Variovorax paradoxus: one gene and its partners. The protein of the gene in region 3 interacts with the protein of the main gene of each other region in a pairwise test. Links are inferred from orthologs where the notes say so. Each region holds a gene or a part of one and is shown on either strand. Other genes may lie near its edges. The genes, in order: AACL56_RS16235, dnaQ, dnaE and holA.

Region 1 (4,048 bases), 660 kb from region 3 along the record:
GCGTCGAAGCTGGCCGAAGAGCTGTCGGCGCCCGAGCTGTTCGGCAGCGGCTCGCTGACCGACGTGCTGCTCAAGCGCGTGCGCGACATGACCAGCATCGACGTGAAGCGCGCCGACTTCAAGCTCGACATGCTGCCGCCGCACCTGTTCATGAACCTGCGCGTGGTCGACGAGCATGGCCGCCAGCTGGGCATGGGTCGCAATCTCGGTGCGCTGAAGGCCGAATTGGGCGCACAGGCGCGCGGCGCCTTCCAGGCGCTGGCGGGGTTGAACGTCAAAGCTGCGCCGGAGAAAAAGGCCGACGCGTCGGACGAGCGTGCCAGGACGCCGTCGACGGCGGCACCCGCGCCTGCGCCCGCTGCGCTGCCGGCCGGCCAGCGCTACACGGCATGGACCTTCGGCGAGTTGCCCGAGCTGATGGAGGTGCGGCGCGGTTCGCAGTTGCTCATCGGTTTCCCGGCGCTGCGCGACGAAGGCGATGCGGTGACCATCGAGGTGTTCGACGAGCCCGCCGTGGCGGCAGCGAAGCACCGCGCCGGCCTGCGCCGCCTGTTCGCGCTGCAGCTGAAGGACGCGCTGAAGTACCTCGAGAAGAACATCCCCGACCTGCAGAAGATGTCGGTGGCCTACATGCCGCTGGGCACTTCCGAGGAACTGCGCACGCAGATCATCGACGTGGCGATCGACCGCGCCTTCCTGCAGGAGCCGCTGCCCACCGACGAGTTCGCCTTCAAGAAGCGGCTCGAGGAGGGCCGCGGCCGGCTCACGCTCATCGCCAACGAGGTGGCGCGGCTGGCCGGCACCATCCTCGTCGAGTACGCCGCGGCGGCGCGCAAGATCAAGGACACCAAGATCCAGCCCGACGCGGTGCAGGACGCCGCGCAGCAACTGCAGCGCCTTGTCGGCAAGCGCTTTATTGCCGATGCACCCTGGACGCAGCTGCAGCACTTCGCGCGCTACCTGAAGGCCATCGTGCTGCGCCTGGACAAGCTGCGCGCCGACCCTGCACGCGACGCCGCCAAGCTGGTCGAACTGAAGCCCCAGGACCAGCGCTACTGGCGACTGGTGGCGGAGCGCAAGGGCGTGGTGGACGACCGCATGCTCGAGTTCCGCTGGCTGCTGGAGGAACTGCGCGTGAGCTTCTTCGCGCAGGAACTGCGCACGCCGCAGCCGGTGAGCGTGAAGCGGCTCGACAAGGCGTGGGCGCAGCTTCAGGCCTGAGCAAGGGGGCGCCGCAGACGAAAAAAAGCCCGCTTGCGCGGGCTTCTTTCATTTAGCGTTCCGGCCAAGGTGCGGGCTATATGCGTCCCATGAGCACGAGGATCACGACGATCAGCACGATCAGGCCGACGCCGCCGCTGGGACCGTAGCCCCACGACCGGCTGTAGCCCCAGCTGGGCAATGCGCCGATCAGTATCAAGATCAGGATGATCAGCAGAATGAACGAGAGCGACATGTTTTCTCCAGGGCAGTGGTTGTGATGAGCTTTCATGCTCCTCCCGCCATGTCGAATGGATCGCCGGAGAGCCGCCCCTTCGGCGGTCAGTGAACGTCCTACCGCGGGCGTCGCCGCTGCGGCCACCAGCCGTCGGCGCACGCCCCGCAGGCACTATCGAATGAGTGCCGCGAGCTTCATATTCAGAGCTTGGCCAGCCGGTCGAGCGCTGCCAGCAGGGTCTCGTCCTTCTTGGCGAAGCAGAAGCGCACCACGCGCTGGTCGAAGCCGTTGCCGTAGAAGGCCGACAGCGGAATGGCGGCCACGCCGATCTCGCTGGTGAGCCACAGGCAGAAATCGGCTTCCGACAGGTCGCTCACCGCCGAGATGTCGACGCACTGGAAGTAGCTGCCCTCGCTGCGCAACAGCCTGAAGCGCGTCTTTTCGGCCAGGCCGGCGGCGAACAGGTCGCGCTTGCGCTGGTAGAACGCCGGCAGTTCCAGGTACGGCTTCGGCTCGGCCATGTACTGGGCGAGCGCGTGCTGCATGGGTGTGTTCACCGTGAACACGTTGAACTGGTGCACCTTGCGGAATTCGGCCATCAGCGGTGCCGGCGCCGCCACGTAGCCGACCTTCCATCCGGTGACGTGGTAGGTCTTGCCGAAGCTGCTCACGATGAAGCTGCGCGCCGCCAGGCCAGGGAAGCGGGCCACGCTTTCGTGGCGGGCGCTGTCGAACACCATGTGCTCGTAGACCTCGTCGCTGATCACGAACACGTCCGTCGGCGCGAGCAGTTCCTCGAGCTGGCGCATCTCGGCCTCGGTCCAGACCGTGGCGCTCGGGTTGTGCGGCGTGTTGATGATGATGGCGCGCGTGCGCGGCGTGAGCGCGGCGGCGATCTTGCCGAAGTCGGGCCGGAAGGTGCCGGGCACCAGCGGCACGCGCACCACGCTGCCGCCGGCCAGCTCGATGTTGGGCACGTAGCTGTCGTAGCAGGGCTCCAGCACGATCACCTCGTCGCCCGGGCGCACCACCGCGAGGATGGCCGTGATGATGGCCTGCGTGGCACCGGCGGTCACCGTGATTTCGGTGGCCGCGCTGTAGCTGTGGCCGTACATCGCCGAGAGCTTGGCCGCGATCGCATCGCGCAGCGCCGGGATGCCGGGCATCGGCGGATACTGGTTGTGGCCCGCGGCCATGGCCGCCGTGACGTCCTCGAGCAGCTTCGGATCGCAGTTGAAATCCGGAAAGCCCTGGCCCAGGTTGACCGCGCTCTTCTCGGCGGCCAGCGCCGACATGACGGTGAAGATGGTGGTGCCCACGGAGGGCAGCTTGGTGCCGACGTCGGGCGTGCGTGGGGAGGTGCTCATGATGTACGTGATTTCTTCAACGGTTGGTCCACATTCCACTTGCTCGTCGCTGCCCTTTCCAGAAGCACCGCGGAACCGGCTTTGCCGGCCGAAGGTGTTGCCCCCGGAAGGGGGTTGGCGAAGCGACACGAAGTGCGCGAAGCCTGGGGGTGATCGCGTTATAGCTCGTAGTCCTGCTGGTGGCCGCTCAGCGCCTTGGCGATCAGGTTGCGGTCGAGCCGGTCGCTCAGCAGTTCGGCGAACTTGAAGACGAAGTTGCGCAGATAGGCGCTGCGCTTGAATGCGACCCGCGCGATGTTCTGGCCGAACACATGGCCCATGGGGCGCACCACGAGGTCGGCATTCGACTCGTCGCGCACCGCCATCTCGGCCACGATGCCCACGCCCAGGCCCAGCCGCACGTAGGTCTTGATCACGTCCGAGTCGATCGCCTCCAGCGCGATGCGCGGCGTGAGCTTCTTCTGGGCGAACGCATGGTCGATGCGCGTGCGCCCGGTGAACGAGGGGTGGTACGTGATGATCGGCTCTGTCGCCAGGTCCTCGAGCGAAATGCGCTCCTTGGCGGCCAGCGGGTGGTCCTTGGGCAGCACCAGCACGTGCTGCCATTCGTAGCAGGGGAGCGTGACGAGCTCTGCATAGCCGTCGAGCGATTCGGTGGCGATGCCGATCTCGGCGATCTCGTCGATCACCATGCGCGCCACCTGGTCGGGCGAGCCCTGGTGCAGGCTCACGTTGACCTTGGGGTAGGCCTCGCGCAGGTTGGCCACGGGCACCGGCAGCACATAGCGCGCCTGGGTGTGGGTGGTGGCGATGGAGAGGGTGCCGCTGTCCTGCGCGCTGAACTGCTCGCCGATGCGCTTGAGGTTGCCCACCTCGCGCATGATGAGTTCGATGCTGGCGATGACATGCTGCCCCGGCTCGGTGACGCGCTTGAGGCGCTTGCCGTGGCGCGCGAAGATCTCGACGCCCAGTTCTTCCTCAAGTTCGATGATGGCCTTGGAAACACCTGGCTGGGAGGTGTGAAGCGCCTTGGCCGCCTCGGTGAGGTTCAGGTTACGGCGCACTGCCTCCTGAACAAACTTGAACTGATGCAGATTCATATCAAATTCCGTCTTATTGCGGAATTCATTATGCCTTCGCAATCTATCGAAATGCGCAACTGTTCGGATTTGTTCAGCTTTGGGTGGTGCTTTCAGCGTCGTCCCGAGTGGCGACCTGGGCAAGCAGTCCGATCAGCTCGGGC
Region 2 (3,891 bases), 1.1 Mb from region 3 along the record:
GCCCCCAGGCCTGCGGCATTGACAACGCTGCGGCAGCGCAGCGCCGTACCGTCCTCCGCTATCAGCACAATAGCGCCGCCCGTGCATTCGGCGCGGCTGACTGGCGATTTCAGAGCGAGCATTCCGCCTGCATTTTCGAGATCGCCGAGGAGGCTCAGCATGAATGCATGGCTGTCGACGATGCCGGTGCTCGGCGAATTCAGTGCGGCCACGCAGTGCAGCTGCGGCTCCAGCGCAATGGCCTGTTGCGCGGTAAGCAGTTCGAGATCGTCGACGCCGTTGGCCGCAGCCTTGGCACGGATCGCTTCGAGCTGCTCGGCTTGTTCGGGCGATGTGGCCACGATGAACTTGCCACAGCGCCTGTGCGGCACGCCGCGCTCTGCTGCATAGTCGTACAGCAGGTGCTTGCCCTCCACGCAAAGCTTCGCCTTGAGCGAACCCTGAGGGTAGTAGATGCCGGCGTGAATGACCTCGCTGTTGCGCGAACTCGTCCCAGTGCCGATGGCGCCTTCCGACTCGAGAACCAGCACTTCACGGCCGGCGAGCGCCAAAGCGCGCCCTACCGCCAGCCCCACCACGCCACCGCCGATGACGGCGCAATCAATTTCGTCCATTTCGCGAGCTTAGCTCGGCTCGCGCGCAGAGCCGCGGAGAGTCTTTGCCCGAAGGCTCGGCAATGATCAGGTGGCTGTGGGCGGCGGCTCGGGATCGGTAGGCTCGTCGGGCGCCGTGTCCGGACCTTCGTCGGGTTCGACGGGCAGGTCCGGGGTGACCGGGGTCGGCAGATCGGGATGTGTGGTCATGGTCTTGCTCCTTTCCTGTCGCTTCTAGGCCGATGGAGCAACCGGTGCGCCAGCACCTTGCTGGACTTGCCGTCGGCGCGGACCGACAACGCAGCCCAAATCGCCCCCCGATGTGACACCCTCATGAAGCCGCCCCATCGCCCTTCACTGTTAAATCGCGTTACCACTGCGGTTTGGGGATCCGTGATCGATGTGCTGTACTTTGCAGAGCGCGGGCCACCGACGAGCGCTGCAAATTCAAGGGAGGAGAAACAACAATGCCCACCATCGACGCCAACGGGATGCTGGTCGACCCGAAGGTGATTCCCAGGCGGTCCTCGGGAATCGAGCACGGCGCCTTGCCCAGCGTGCTGGCCATCGTGGTCCACCAGACCGACTCGCCTACCGCCGAATCCACCCTCAGCGGTTATCAGGCAGGCGGCAACGGCGCTCACTTCCTGATCGACAAGAACGGGCAGATTTACCAGACGGCCAGCCTGTTCGCTCGTTGCTACCACGTGGGCAAGCTGATCAAGTCGAAATGCCTGACGGTGAACAAGAGCAGTTGCGACACGGCTGCGATGGCCAAGATGCTCGCCATGTCATGGACGCGCCAGATCAACGCCATAGACGCGCACGAGCGCGCGAAGCCTTACCCCGACCGCTATCCGGTCAACGACGATTCGATCGGCATCGAGCTTGTCGGCATGCACATCGACGATGACAGCTACGAGGCGGTGACGGCGGCCCAGAATGCGTCGCTTCAATGGCTGATAGATGCCCTTTATGCGCAGTTCGACCTGAAATCGAGCGACGTCTACCGGCATCCGGCCGTTTCCTACAAGAATCCCGGCGAAGCGAGTTCGGCGGTATGGAAGTGAGAGCAGGCGTCCTGACGCTGCTGGCGGGCGCGGTGCTGCTCGCTTCCTGCGCAACACGCAACTCAGCGTTCAGCAACATCTACGTCGCCGACTTCCACACCGATGCCCCAGCCTCCTGCCGTGCGTCGGACGTGCCGCGCAGCCACAGCAAGGCCCAGGAATTCTTCTCTCGCGCAAAAGAGGTCGACTACAAGACGCTGCACGACCACTACGAGCAAGCGCCCTGCTATGCGGAGGGCACGCTGACCCGGCAAGGCCGTTCGTGCGACTGGCGAATTCGGGCTGGCGCCACTGGCTCGGTCCAATGCGCAGAACAGAATCTGTACTTCGCGTGCGACACCTGCGACGACCTGTTCGATTCGAAATAGCCTCTAGAAAAAGCCAGAGACCGAAAGCGAACGGGCAAGAAAAAAGCGACTTGGAAATCCAAGTCGCTTTTTGTTTGGTGGGCGGTGGAGGTTTCGAACCTCCGACCCCAGCAGTGTGAATGCTGTGCTCTACCCCTGAGCTAACCGCCCTGAGACACTGCTTTTAAGTTCAGCATCTTGAACACGTATCGCGTTGTGCGAAGCCTCAGATTATGCCACAGGTTTTTCGCTGTTTTGGCGAAACAACGTGCGACCACCGCTTGATTTGTCGAGCTGCGTCAAAACCGCATCGTGCGCGGCCAGTTCCTGCTCGCCCGCGAAGATCACCGGCAGCTCGAACTGGCTCAAGTCGATGGCGACCACCGTGGTGCCCTGCACGGGTTCGGTGGACGCCACGTCGATCAACAGCGCATCCTGTCCACGCGTGAGGTTGATGTAGACGTCGGCCAGCAGTTGCGCATCGAGCTTGGCGCCGTGGAAGGTCCGGTTGGAGCGGTCGACACCGAAGCGGTCGCACAGCGCATCGAGCGAATTGCGCTTGCCCGGGTAGACCTGCTTGGCCATGGCCAGCGTGTCGGTCACTTCGCTGACGAAGGTGCGCAATGGCGGCAGGCCCGCGCGCTCGAATTCCTTGTTGAGGAATCCGACGTCGAACGCCGCGTTGTGAATGATCAACTCCGCCCCGCGCAGGTACTCGACGACGTCGTTGGCCAAGGTAGCGAACTTCGGCTTGTCCCGCAGGAAGTCGGTGGTGAGCCCGTGCACCTTGAGCGCGTCTTCATGGCTCTCGCGCTCGGGGTTGAAGTAGATGTGCAGGTCGTTGCCCGTGAGCTTGCGGTTGAACAGTTCGACGCAGCCAAGCTCGATCACCCGATCGCCGTTCTCCGCGGAAAGGCCGGTGGTCTCGGTATCGAGAACGATCAGGCGACTCATGCGTGCCCCCTGGCTCGGCACTTCGTACCCTCGCCGCCCCGCACGGGGAAGCGAGCCTGCCTGGGGCGAACAAGCGCTGCGCTCATCAGTGGTTTTCCTTGGCGTGGTTGATCGAATACTTGGGAATCTCGACCGTCACATTCTCCTGCGCCAGGATGGCCTGGCAACTCAGGCGCGACTGCGGCTCGAGACCCCAGGCGCGATCGAGCAGGTCTTCCTCGCCCTCTTCCGCTTCGTTGAGCGAATTGAAGCCTTCCCGCACGATGACGTGGCAGGTGGTGCAGGCGCAGCTCATCTCGCAGGCGTGCTCGATGTTGATGTCGTGGTCGAGCAGCGCCTCGCAGATCGAGGTGCCCGCGGGCGCGGTGATTTCGGCGCCTTGCGGGCAGTACTCGGGATGCGGGTAGATCTTGATCGTGGGCATGTCGTTGTTCTAGAGGGATTCGACCTTGCGACCGGCAAGCGCGCGCGCAATGCCCGCGTTCATGCGTTGTGCGGCGAAGGCTTCGGTGTCGTCGGCCAGCTTCTTGGTCGCGGCCTCGATCGCGGCCGCATCGCTGCCCTTCGCGGCCTCGCGCAGTTGCGCCATCGAACCATCGATGACGGCGCGCTCTTCGCCGGTGAGCAGGTCACCGTCGGCGTCGAGTGCGCTCCGGGTTGCCAGCAGCATGCGCTCGGCATCCACGCGGGCTTCGACCAGCGCGCGGGCCTGCATGTCCTGCTGTGCAGTGGAAAAGCTTTCCTGCAGCATGGTCGCGATCTGGTCGTCCGAGAGGCCGTAGGACGGCTTGACCGCCACGCTCGCCTCGACACCGCTGGCCTGCTCCTTTGCGCTCACGCTCAGCAGGCCGTCGGCGTCGACCGTGAAGGTCACGCGAATGCGTGCCGCGCCCGCTGCCATCGGCGGAATGCCTCGGAGCGTGAAGC
Region 3 (5,219 bases):
GACGCCGCGGTGCGCTGGGACCTGGGACGGCAGTCTCCTGCCCTGAAGGGCGTGCGCCTGGCGCTCAACGTGGCCAACGTGTCCGACAAGACCTATGTGGCAACCTGCCTGTCATCCACGGGCTGCTACTACGGAGAACGCCGCAGCGTGTACTTCACCGCCGGCTACAGCTGGTAGGCAGGAGGAACCCTTCGCGCTTTCGCTGCGAGCCGCCGGTGCGAATGACCGGCGGCACCAGCGACGCGATGGGCATCCAGGTCGAAGCGCTCAGCGGCAATGGCACGTGCCCGAGTTACGTGCTTCGGCGCCTTGTTCCTAGGGGTGCAAAAGGTGTCGGCGCACCCCGACCGAGCGCCAGCCGCATGCCACCGACGACGCGCTCGCGCAGCACGAGCAGGCCGCCGCCAGGGCGCGCAAGGTCAGCGCAACACGCTGAGCCGCTTCACGTCGAGTTCGGTCTTGCCGGTGAGGCGGTCCTTGTCGAACTCGCCGGTGAGCTCGACGCGCACCTTGTCGTCGATCTTCACGCCGGGCGGGAAGTGCTTGGCGTCGATCTCGACCCTCATGCGGCCGGTGTCGTCGGCAAAGGTGTAGTGCTCGCCGCCATCGTGCGACACGATGAAGCCACGCACCGTGGCATGCTGGTCGTCCTGGCCGGTCTCCAGCAGCTGCTTCACGCTCAGCGCCGGCACGGTGCTCGGGCCTGAGTACTGGGCGGATGCAGCGAAAGGCAGCGCCAGCGCGAGAGCCAGCGTGCATGCAACGGTCGATTTCTTCATGGCGATTTCCTCCTTGAATTGCAGGATTGCAAAGCGGGGAGGATCGTAGCGAGCCCTCGAATGGGCCCACATCGCCGAAGCACTTGATCGATCGATCAGTCGTAGACGATCAGTGCCTTGCCCGCTTCCGCCTGCGCGGTCCAGCTGGCGAGCGCGGCATCGGTCGGAAAGAACTTCGCGCGTTCGCCCAGTTGCAGCTCGACCTGCGCGCCAGCACGCGCCATCGACAGGCGCACCGGCAGGCCCTGGATCAGGTCGCCCACCTCGGTCTGCTCGGTGCGCGGCGGAAAGTCCTTCAGCAGGCGCGCGATGTCGGGCGCCTTGCCGTTCACCGCGACGCGCAGGAACTTGCCGAAGCGGCAGCGCGCCGAGGCCAGGTCCCACACCTGCTGCACCTGGAAGCGCGCCTCGAAGCCGCCGCGCGCCGGTTGCAGCCGGCCGCTGACGATGACGAGTTCGTCGTCCTTCAGCGTGTTGCGGTTGGCGTTGATCAGCGCCTCGTCGGCCGTGGCGTCGATGGCTTCCGACTTGTCGTCGAGCTTGAAGATCGCGAGCCGGCCGCGCTGGCCGTTGATCACGCGGAAGTCGCTCACGATGCCGGCGATCACCTGCTGGTCGCGGCTGTCGAGCAGGTCGCCGATCTCGCGCTTGCAGAAGCGGCGCACCTCGTGCGAGACCTCGTCGAATAGGTGGCCCGACAGGTAGAAGCCGATGGCCGTCTTTTCGAGCGTCAGACGCTCCTTCACGCCCCAGGGCGTGGCGTCGACCAGGTCGGGCTCGGCGGTGGCGGAGCCGTGCTCGCAGTCGCCGAAGATGTCGGCCTGCGATGCGTTGGCCGCGGTGGCGTTCGCGAACTCGAAGGCGCGATCGACCGACGCGAGCAGCGACGCGCGGTTCTGCTGGATCGTGTCGAACGCGCCTGCCTTGATGAGCGCCTCGACCGTGCGCTTGTTGATGCGCTGGCGATCGATGCGCACGCAGAAGTCGAACAGGCTCTTGAACGTCCCGCCCTCCTCGCGCGCGCGGACCACGGCCTCGACCGCGAGCTGGCCAGTGCCCTTGACGGCCCCAAGGCCATAGCGGATCACCTTGTTGGTGACCGGCTCGAAGCGGTAGTTGCCGCGGTTCACGTCCGGCGGCTCGAAGGTGATGCCGAAGTTCTTCTGGGCATCCTCGAACAGCAGCTTGAGCTTGTCCGTGTCGTCCATTTCCACGGTCATGTTGGCGCAGAAGAACTCGGCCGTGTAGTGGACCTTGAGCCAGCCCGTGTGGTACGCCAGCAGCGAGTAGGCGGCGGCGTGCGACTTGTTGAAGCCGTAGCCCGCGAACTTCTCCATCAGGTCGAAGATTTCGTCGGCCTTGTCCTGCGCGATGCCATGCGTGGCCAGCGCGCCCGCGCGGAATTTCTCGCGGTGCTCGGCCATCTCCTCGAGCTTCTTCTTGCCCATGGCGCGGCGCAGCAGGTCGGCGCCGCCGAGCGAATAGCCGCCCAGGATCTGCGCGGTCTGCATCACCTGCTCCTGGTAGACCATGATCCCGTAGGTCTCGGAGAGCATCTCGGCCACGGCCGGGTGCGGGTACTCGACGTCCTCGCGGCCGTGCTTGCGTGCCACGAAGCTCGGAATCAGGTCCATTGGACCCGGCCGGTACAGCGCGTTCAGCGCGATCAGGTCTTCGAGGCGCGTGGGGCGCGCGTCCTTCAGCATGCCCTGCATCCCGCGCGATTCGAACTGGAACACGGCCTCGGTCTTGCCGTCGGAGAACAGCCGGTAGGTGGCGCCGTCGTTCAGCGGGATGTTCTCGAACGCGAAGTTCTCCTGGCCCTTGTGGCGCTTCATGATGAACTCGCGCGCGATCTCCAGGATCGTGAGCGTGGCCAGCCCCAGAAAGTCGAACTTCACGAGACCGATGGCCTCCACGTCGTCCTTGTCGTACTGGCTCACCGCCGACTCGCTGCCCGGCTGCTGGTAGAGCGGGCAGAAGTCGGTGAGCTTGCCCGGCGCGATGAGCACGCCGCCGGCGTGCATGCCGATGTTGCGGGTCATGCCTTCGAGCTTCTGCGCGAGCTCGACCAGCATCTTCACTTCTTCTTCCTTCTCGATGCGTTCCGCGAGCTGCGGCTCCATCTCGATGGCGTAGTTGTTCTTGTCGCCTTCGATCTTCTTCTCGGGCGGGTACTGCAGCGTGACCGACATGCCGGGCTTGTTCGGTATCAGCTTGCTGATGCCGTCGCAGAACATGTAGCTCATGTCGAGCACGCGGCCCACGTCGCGGATGGCCGCGCGCGCGGCCATGGTGCCGAAGGTGGCGATCTGGCTGACGGCGTTGCGGCCGTACTTGTCCTTCACGTAGTCGATCACGCGATCGCGGTTGCCCTGGCAGAAGTCGATGTCGAAGTCGGGCATCGAGACGCGCTCGGGGTTCAGGAAGCGTTCGAACAGCAGCTTGTATTCGAGCGGATCGAGGTCGGTGATCTTCAGCGCATAGGCCACCAGCGAGCCGGCGCCCGAGCCCCGGCCCGGGCCCACCGGGCAGCCGTTTTCCTTCGCCCACTTGATGAAGTCACCCACGATCAGGAAGTAGCCGGGGAATCCCATGTTCAGGATCGTGTTGATCTCGAACTCGAGGCGCTCCACATACCGCGGCCGCTCGGCATCACGCTTGGCTGCGTCTGGATAGAGGTGGGCAAGGCGCGCTTCCAGTCCCTCAAACGACTCCTGCCGGAAAAAATCACCGATCGGCATGCGCACGCCCTCTGCGATGAAGGGCGTCGGAAAGTCGGGCAGCTGCGGCTTGCCCAGCACCAGCGTGAGGTTGCAACGCTTGGCGATCTCGACCGTATTGGCCAGCGCGCTCGGCACGTCGGCGAACAGCGCCTGCATCTCGGCGGTCGACTTGAAATACTGTTCTTCGGTGAACCGGCGCACCCGGCGCGGGTTGCCGAGGATCTCGCCTTCGGAGATGCACACGCGCGCCTCGTGCGCCTCGTAGTCCTCGCGCGCGGCGAACTGCACCGGGTGCGTGGCGACCACCGGCAGCTTGAGCCGCGCCGCGAGCTTCACCGCGGCAACCACGTGCGGCTCGTCTTCGGGGCGGCCGGCGCGCTGCAGCTCGATGTAGAAGCGATGCGTGAAGATGCCGGCCAGCTTCAGCGCCAGTTCGGCGGCGCGCTCGCCCTGCCCCTGCAGCAGCGGCTGGCCCAGCGGCCCGGCCTGCGCGCCCGACAGGGCGATCAGCCCGCCCGACAGTTCCTCGATCCATGCGAGCTTGCAGGCCGCCTGCGACTGGCCGCGGCCCACGTTCTGCGTCCAGGCGCGCGCCAGCAGCTCGGACAGGTTCAGGTAACCCTCCATGCTCTGCACGAGCAGCACGATGCGGGTGAGCGCGCCGGGCTCCTTGCCCAGGCCGTCCACGAACACTTCGGCGCCGATCACGGGCTTGACGCCCTTGCCCCGGCCCTGCTTGTAGAACTTGACGGCCCCGAACAGGTTGTTCAGGTCGGTGATCGCCAGCGCAGGCTGGCCATCGCCCGCCGCGGCCTTGACGACTTCGTCGATTCGGTTGGTGCCGTCGACGACGGAAAATTCGGTGTGCAGGCGCAGGTGGACAAACATGCGGTCATTGTAGAAACCAGCGCCTCCACGATGTGAGTTGACGACCCGGACTTTCACTGCTTGCCTGCCGCTTCGCGGGCGCCGCCTCCCGCGGGAGAGACCCGCCGGCACGGGGCGGCCCCGGCGCCAACCTAGAATCCCGCCCCGTGCAAGAGATTTTGAATATCGCCGCCTACAAGTTCGTAGGCATAGACGACAGCGCCGAGCTGCGCGAAGACCTGCGCGCCCGCGCGCTGGACATGGGGCTCATGGGCACGATCCTGATCGCGCCAGAGGGTATCAACCTGTTTCTGGCGGGCACCGCGGACGGCGTCCGCGCATTCCTGGCCCACCTGCGCGCCGACGCGCGCTTCGCCGACCTCGAGGCCAAGGAAAGCTGGTCGGCTGCGCAGCCGTTCCGGCGCATGCTGGTCAAGCTCAAGCGCGAGATCATCCGCATGGACCATCCGGCCATCCAGCCCGCCGCGGGCCGGGCGCCCGGCGTGGACGCGCCGACGCTCAAGCGCTGGCTCGACCAGGGCCACGACGACGAGGGCCGCGAGATCGCCCTGCTCGACACCCGCAACGGCTTCGAGGTCGACGAAGGCACCTTCGACGGCGCGATCGACTGGCGCATCACCAAGTTCACCGAGTTCCCGCCCGCGCTGAAGGAGCACCGCGCCGATTTCGCGGGCAAGACGGTGGTGAGCTTCTGCACCGGCGGCATCCGCTGCGAGAAGGCCGCGATCCTGATGCGTGAGGAAGGCATCGAGCACGTGCTGCAGCTCGAGGGCGGCATCCTCAAGTACTTCGAGGAAGTGGGCGGCGCGCACTACCACGGCGACTG
Region 4 (3,892 bases), 1.8 Mb from region 3 along the record:
TAGAAAGGCGGCGTGTGCTCCATCCATTCGAGCCGGAACCAGCGTTCGATGGCAGGCATCGAGTCGAGCACCCGCTGCTCCAGTTCGTTGATCGGGCCGGTCAGGGCGGTGACGAGATGCGGAACCATGCGGCGGCCTTGTTGGTTTTGTGCTTAAAGGTGGAGCGGAATTGTAGGATTTGGGGATGGCCGCCCCAATGACAAGACCGTGCAGGGCCTGCGCGGCAGACTTGGTTCGACCGGTCCGCCTTGCACGGCAATGCCTCAGCTGCGGACTTCGCCCTGCCCGAGCACGACGTACTTGAGCGAGGTCAGTCCTTCGATGCCCACCGGTCCGCGGGCGTGGAACTTGTCGGTGCTGATGCCGATTTCGGCGCCCAGCCCGAACTCGAAGCCATCCGCGAAGCGCGTGCTCGCATTGACCATCACGCTGGCCGAATCGACCTCGCGCAGGAAACGCTGCGCATGCACGTGGTCGCGCGTGACGATCGCGTCGGTGTGGTGGCTCGAATAGCGGTTGATGTGCGCGATGGCCTCGTCCACGCCGGCCACCACCTTGATGCTGATGACCGCCGCGAGGTATTCCTCGGACCAGTCGGACTCGACGGCATCGACCACCTTGGCCTGCGGGCTCGCGGCACCCTCAGCGCGCAGGATGGCGGCGGCGGCCGGGTCGCAGCGCATCTCCACGCCCTTGGCCGCGAAGATGGCCGCGATCTCAGGCAGGAAATCGTCGGCCACCGCGGCCGACACGAGCAGGCCTTCCGCGGCGTTGCACGGGCTGTACTTCTGCGTCTTGGCGTTGTCGACGATGCGCAGCGCCATGGCGAACTCGGCCGTGTCGTCCACGTAGACGTGGCAATTGCCGTCCAGGTGCTTGATGACGGGCACCTTGGCGTCGCGGCTGATGCGCTCGATCAAGCCCTTGCCGCCGCGCGGAATGATCACATCGACGAATTCGGGCATGGCGATGAGCTGGCCGACGGCTTCGCGGTCGGTGGTCTGCACCAGTTGCACCGCGTCGACCGGCAGGCCGGCCTCGGCCAGTGCCTCGGACACCAGCAGCGCCAGCGCCTTGTTCGATTCGATGGCTTCCGAACCGCCGCGCAGGATGGCGGCGTTGCCGCTCTTGATGGCCAGGCTAGCGGCCTCGATGGTCACGTTGGGCCGGCTCTCGTAGATCATCCCGAACACGCCGATCGGCACGCGCATCTGGCCCACGCGGATGCCGCTGGGCTGCTGCTTCATGCCGATGATCTCGCCGATCACGTCGGCCATGCCGGCCAGTTGCTCGCAACCGAGGGCAACGGTCTCGATGACCTTGGGCGTGAGCTTGAGGCGATCGACCATCGGCGCCGACAGGCCCGCGGCCGTGGCGCGCTCCAGGTCTTTTTGGTTGGCGACCGCCAGCACAGGGCCGGCTTCGCGAAGACGCTTGGCAAGCGCCTTCAATGCTATGTTTTTGGTAGCTGCATCCGCTCGGGCCATGAGGAATGCAGCTGCTTTGGCTTGCAGACCGAGGGTCTGCATGTGCTCGCTGACGTTGAACGCGTTCATGCCCGGCATTTTCCTGCATTTGGATGACCCGCAGGCTTCGCGCATTTCGTGTCGCCTCTCCAACTCCTTCCAGAGGGCAACACCCACGGCCCGGCGAAGCCGGTTCGCGGGGGTTCCAGCCTCAGGCCCTGCGCGGCGGCGGGGCCGCGCTGCTGCACGCGCGGCACAGCATCAGTGCAAGCCGCTGCAAGGCCTGCCAGCCGCTGGCGGGCCAGTCGGGTTGCTTGAGGCCCTTCACGATGCCATCCACGAGGTGCGCCGCACGCAGCAGTCGCGCCAGCATGCGGTCGTCGAGCCGCGGCAGCACGCGCTCGAAGGCACGTTCGCGCGGCCCCCAGATGCGGTTCTCGCGCAATGCCATCGGCAGCGGGCGGCCGGAGGCCATGGCGTCCTTCACGCGCTTGAGCGCACGGATGTCTTCGGCGATCGTGTAGTGCACCAGCACCTCGGCCTCGCCTTCGGCCTGCAGGCCATCGAGCATCCGCGCCACGCGCTGCGGGTTGCCCGCCAGCACGGCCTCCGACAGCTTGAACACGTCGTAGCGCGCCACGTTGTTGACCGCGCCCTCGACCTGCTCCCAGCTCAGCTCGCCCGCCGGGTGCAGCAGCGCGAGCTTCTGGATTTCCTGGTGCGCGGCCAGCAGGTTGCCCTCCACGCGATCGGCGAAGAACTGCAGCGTGCGCTGGCCTTCGTCGCCGGGCATCACGCGCTGGCCCTGGTGGCCCAGGCGCTGCGCGATCCATTGGGGCAGCGCGCTGCGCTCGATCGGGTCGACCTGGATGCTCGCGCCGTTGTTCTCCAGCGCCGAGAACCATGCGCCGGTTCGCGTGGCCTTGTCCAGCCTCGGCAGCATCACCAGCGTGAGCGTGCTGTCGTTGCCGGGGGCCGATTCGGCCAGCTGCTGCAATGCCGCGCTGCCGTCCTTGCCGGGCTTGCCCGACGGAATGCGTATCTCGACGATCTGCTTGTCGGCGAACAGCGAGAGCGAGCCGCCCGCGGCGAGCACCGCGCTCCAGTCGAAATGCGCGCCGGCCACGGTGTACGAGCTGCGCTCGGTGTAGCCCTGCGCGCGCGCCGCGGCGCGGATGGCGTCGGCCGCTTCCTGCGCGAGCAGCGGCTCGTCGCCATGGATCGTGTAGAGCGGCTTGAGGCCCTTCTGCAGGTGGGCCCCGAGTTGGGCACTGGCAAGTTGCATGGAGATCGGGTTGCCGGAGCGCGGGCTCAGAGTTCCTTGACCGCGGCCAGGCGGCGCATCAACTGCTGCGCGATATCCGATTGCATGTCGCGGAACAGCAGGTCGGCTTCGCCTTCCTTGGCCAGGGCGTTGGTTTCGTTGAAGCTCAGGTCGCGCGTCTGCGAGACCTCGGTGGCGGGCAGCAGGTCCTTGCCGCCCGGTGTATGCAGGCGGAATCGGACACGCAGCTGAAGCTGGACTTCGCGCACCAGGCCTGCCGAATTGGTAGAAATCACAAAGCGGGTTCGATCCTCGCCCAGGATTTCCAGCACCACATCGGCCTTGGCGGCGTCTTCCGCCGACAACACAGTCACCGTTCCGGTGGCCCGCAGTTCGCGCCGTATCTGGTTGATCATCGCCGACTTGAGCAGCGCGTCGCTGCCCGACACCGACAGCGTCTTGAACGCGAAGACTGGCGCCTTGCGCAGCTCGAAGCCGCAGCCGGCCAGGCCGAGCGACGCGCCCGCCGCCGTCAGACCGAGGAGAAAGCCGCGGCGCGGCAGCGAGGCATTGCGAGTGTTCATGCTTGAGCCGTTCAAATGACCACGTTGACCAGGCGGCCGGGAACCACGATCACGCGCTTGGGTTGCGCGCCTTCGGCAAAAGTGACGAAGTCGTCGCAGGCCAGCGCGAGCTTCTCGATCTCGTCCTTCGATGCGCCGGCCGGCACGCTGAGCTTGCCGCGCAGCTTGCCGTTGACCTGCAGCATCAGCTCGATCTCGTCCTGCACCAGCGCGCCCACGTCGACCGTGGGCCAGGCCGCGTCGAGCAGGCCGCCCAGGTCCTCGTCGTAGCCGAGCTCGCTCCAGAGCTGCTGCGCGATGTGCGGCGTGGCCGGGTAGAGGCAGCGCAGCAGGATGCCGAAGCCCTCTCGCACCGCCGCGGCGTCGCCGGAGCCGCCATCGGGCTTGAAGCCTTCCAGCGCGTTGAGCAGCTTCATAGCGCCCGACACCACCGTGTTGTATTGCATGCGCTGGTAGTCGTAGTCGACCTGGCGCAGCACCGTGTGCACCTCGCGGCGCAGCGCCTGGGCGCCCTTGCCGAAAGCCTGTCCGGCGATGGCCGTGCGCGCGGACTCGGCCTGCGCCACGCCGAAGTTCCA

What was found.
Region 1: the proteins of dnaE (region 3) and AACL56_RS16235 interact in binary tests that used the Escherichia coli proteins (3 or more experiments, as listed by UniProt). The link is inferred for Variovorax paradoxus from one-to-one orthologs.
Region 2: the proteins of dnaE (region 3) and dnaQ interact in binary tests that used the Escherichia coli proteins (3 or more experiments, as listed by UniProt). The link is inferred for Variovorax paradoxus from one-to-one orthologs.
Region 4: the proteins of dnaE (region 3) and holA interact in binary tests that used the Escherichia coli proteins (3 or more experiments, as listed by UniProt). The link is inferred for Variovorax paradoxus from one-to-one orthologs.

What each region holds. Positions count from the first base shown.
Region 1 is NZ_LR743507.1:3,552,121-3,556,168, reverse strand. What follows is about bases 723-3,667. They hold AACL56_RS16235 (pyridoxal phosphate-dependent aminotransferase), read right to left. Parts: upstream 2,806-3,667; coding sequence 1,639-2,805; downstream 723-1,638. Other genes in these bases: AACL56_RS16230 (CysB family HTH-type transcriptional regulator), read right to left, coding at 2,964-3,667; AACL56_RS16240 (DUF3309 family protein), read right to left, coding at 1,298-1,456; hrpA (ATP-dependent RNA helicase HrpA), read left to right, coding at 723-1,221. Outside these bases: more of hrpA, read left to right, coding at 1-722; more of AACL56_RS16230, read right to left, coding at 3,668-3,905; AACL56_RS16225 (sirohydrochlorin chelatase), read right to left, coding at 3,979-4,048. UniProt on the Escherichia coli protein: Shows aminotransferase activity with methionine and histidine as substrates, and to a lesser extent also with phenylalanine.
Region 2 is NZ_LR743507.1:3,999,182-4,003,072, forward strand. The notes cover bases 1,104-3,891. They hold dnaQ (DNA polymerase III subunit epsilon), read right to left. Parts: upstream 2,965-3,891; coding sequence 2,242-2,964; downstream 1,104-2,241. Other genes in these bases: AACL56_RS18585 (peptidoglycan recognition protein family protein), read left to right, coding at 1,104-1,663; AACL56_RS18590 (hypothetical protein), read left to right, coding at 1,654-2,031; fdx (ISC system 2Fe-2S type ferredoxin), read right to left, coding at 3,050-3,388; hscA (Fe-S protein assembly chaperone HscA), read right to left, coding at 3,398-3,891. In the rest of the region: AACL56_RS18575 (NAD(P)/FAD-dependent oxidoreductase), read right to left, coding at 1-614; AACL56_RS18580 (stereocilin), read right to left, coding at 681-803; more of AACL56_RS18585, read left to right, coding at 1,061-1,103. UniProt on the Escherichia coli protein: DNA polymerase III is a complex, multichain enzyme responsible for most of the replicative synthesis in bacteria. The epsilon subunit contain the editing function and is a proofreading 3'-5' exonuclease.
Region 3 is NZ_LR743507.1:2,889,785-2,895,003, reverse strand. The notes cover bases 675-4,790. They hold dnaE (DNA polymerase III subunit alpha), read right to left. Parts: upstream 4,394-4,790; coding sequence 875-4,393; downstream 675-874. Other genes in these bases: AACL56_RS13240 (sulfurtransferase), read left to right, coding at 4,540-4,790; AACL56_RS13250 (YgiW/YdeI family stress tolerance OB fold protein), read right to left, coding at 675-779. Outside these bases: AACL56_RS13255 (TonB-dependent siderophore receptor), read left to right, coding at 1-177; more of AACL56_RS13250, read right to left, coding at 420-674; more of AACL56_RS13240, read left to right, coding at 4,791-5,219. UniProt on the Escherichia coli protein: DNA polymerase III is a complex, multichain enzyme responsible for most of the replicative synthesis in bacteria. This DNA polymerase also exhibits 3' to 5' exonuclease activity. The alpha chain is the DNA polymerase catalytic subunit.
Region 4 is NZ_LR743507.1:1,088,750-1,092,641, reverse strand. Bases 715-3,503 are described here. They hold holA (DNA polymerase III subunit delta), read right to left. Parts: upstream 2,752-3,503; coding sequence 1,678-2,751; downstream 715-1,677. Other genes in these bases: leuS (leucine--tRNA ligase), read right to left, coding at 3,326-3,503; lptE (LPS assembly lipoprotein LptE), read right to left, coding at 2,778-3,314; AACL56_RS05060 (glutamate-5-semialdehyde dehydrogenase), read right to left, coding at 715-1,556. Outside these bases: gshA (glutamate--cysteine ligase), read right to left, coding at 1-128; more of AACL56_RS05060, read right to left, coding at 264-714; more of leuS, read right to left, coding at 3,504-3,892. UniProt on the Escherichia coli protein: Part of the beta sliding clamp loading complex, which hydrolyzes ATP to load the beta clamp onto primed DNA to form the DNA replication pre-initiation complex.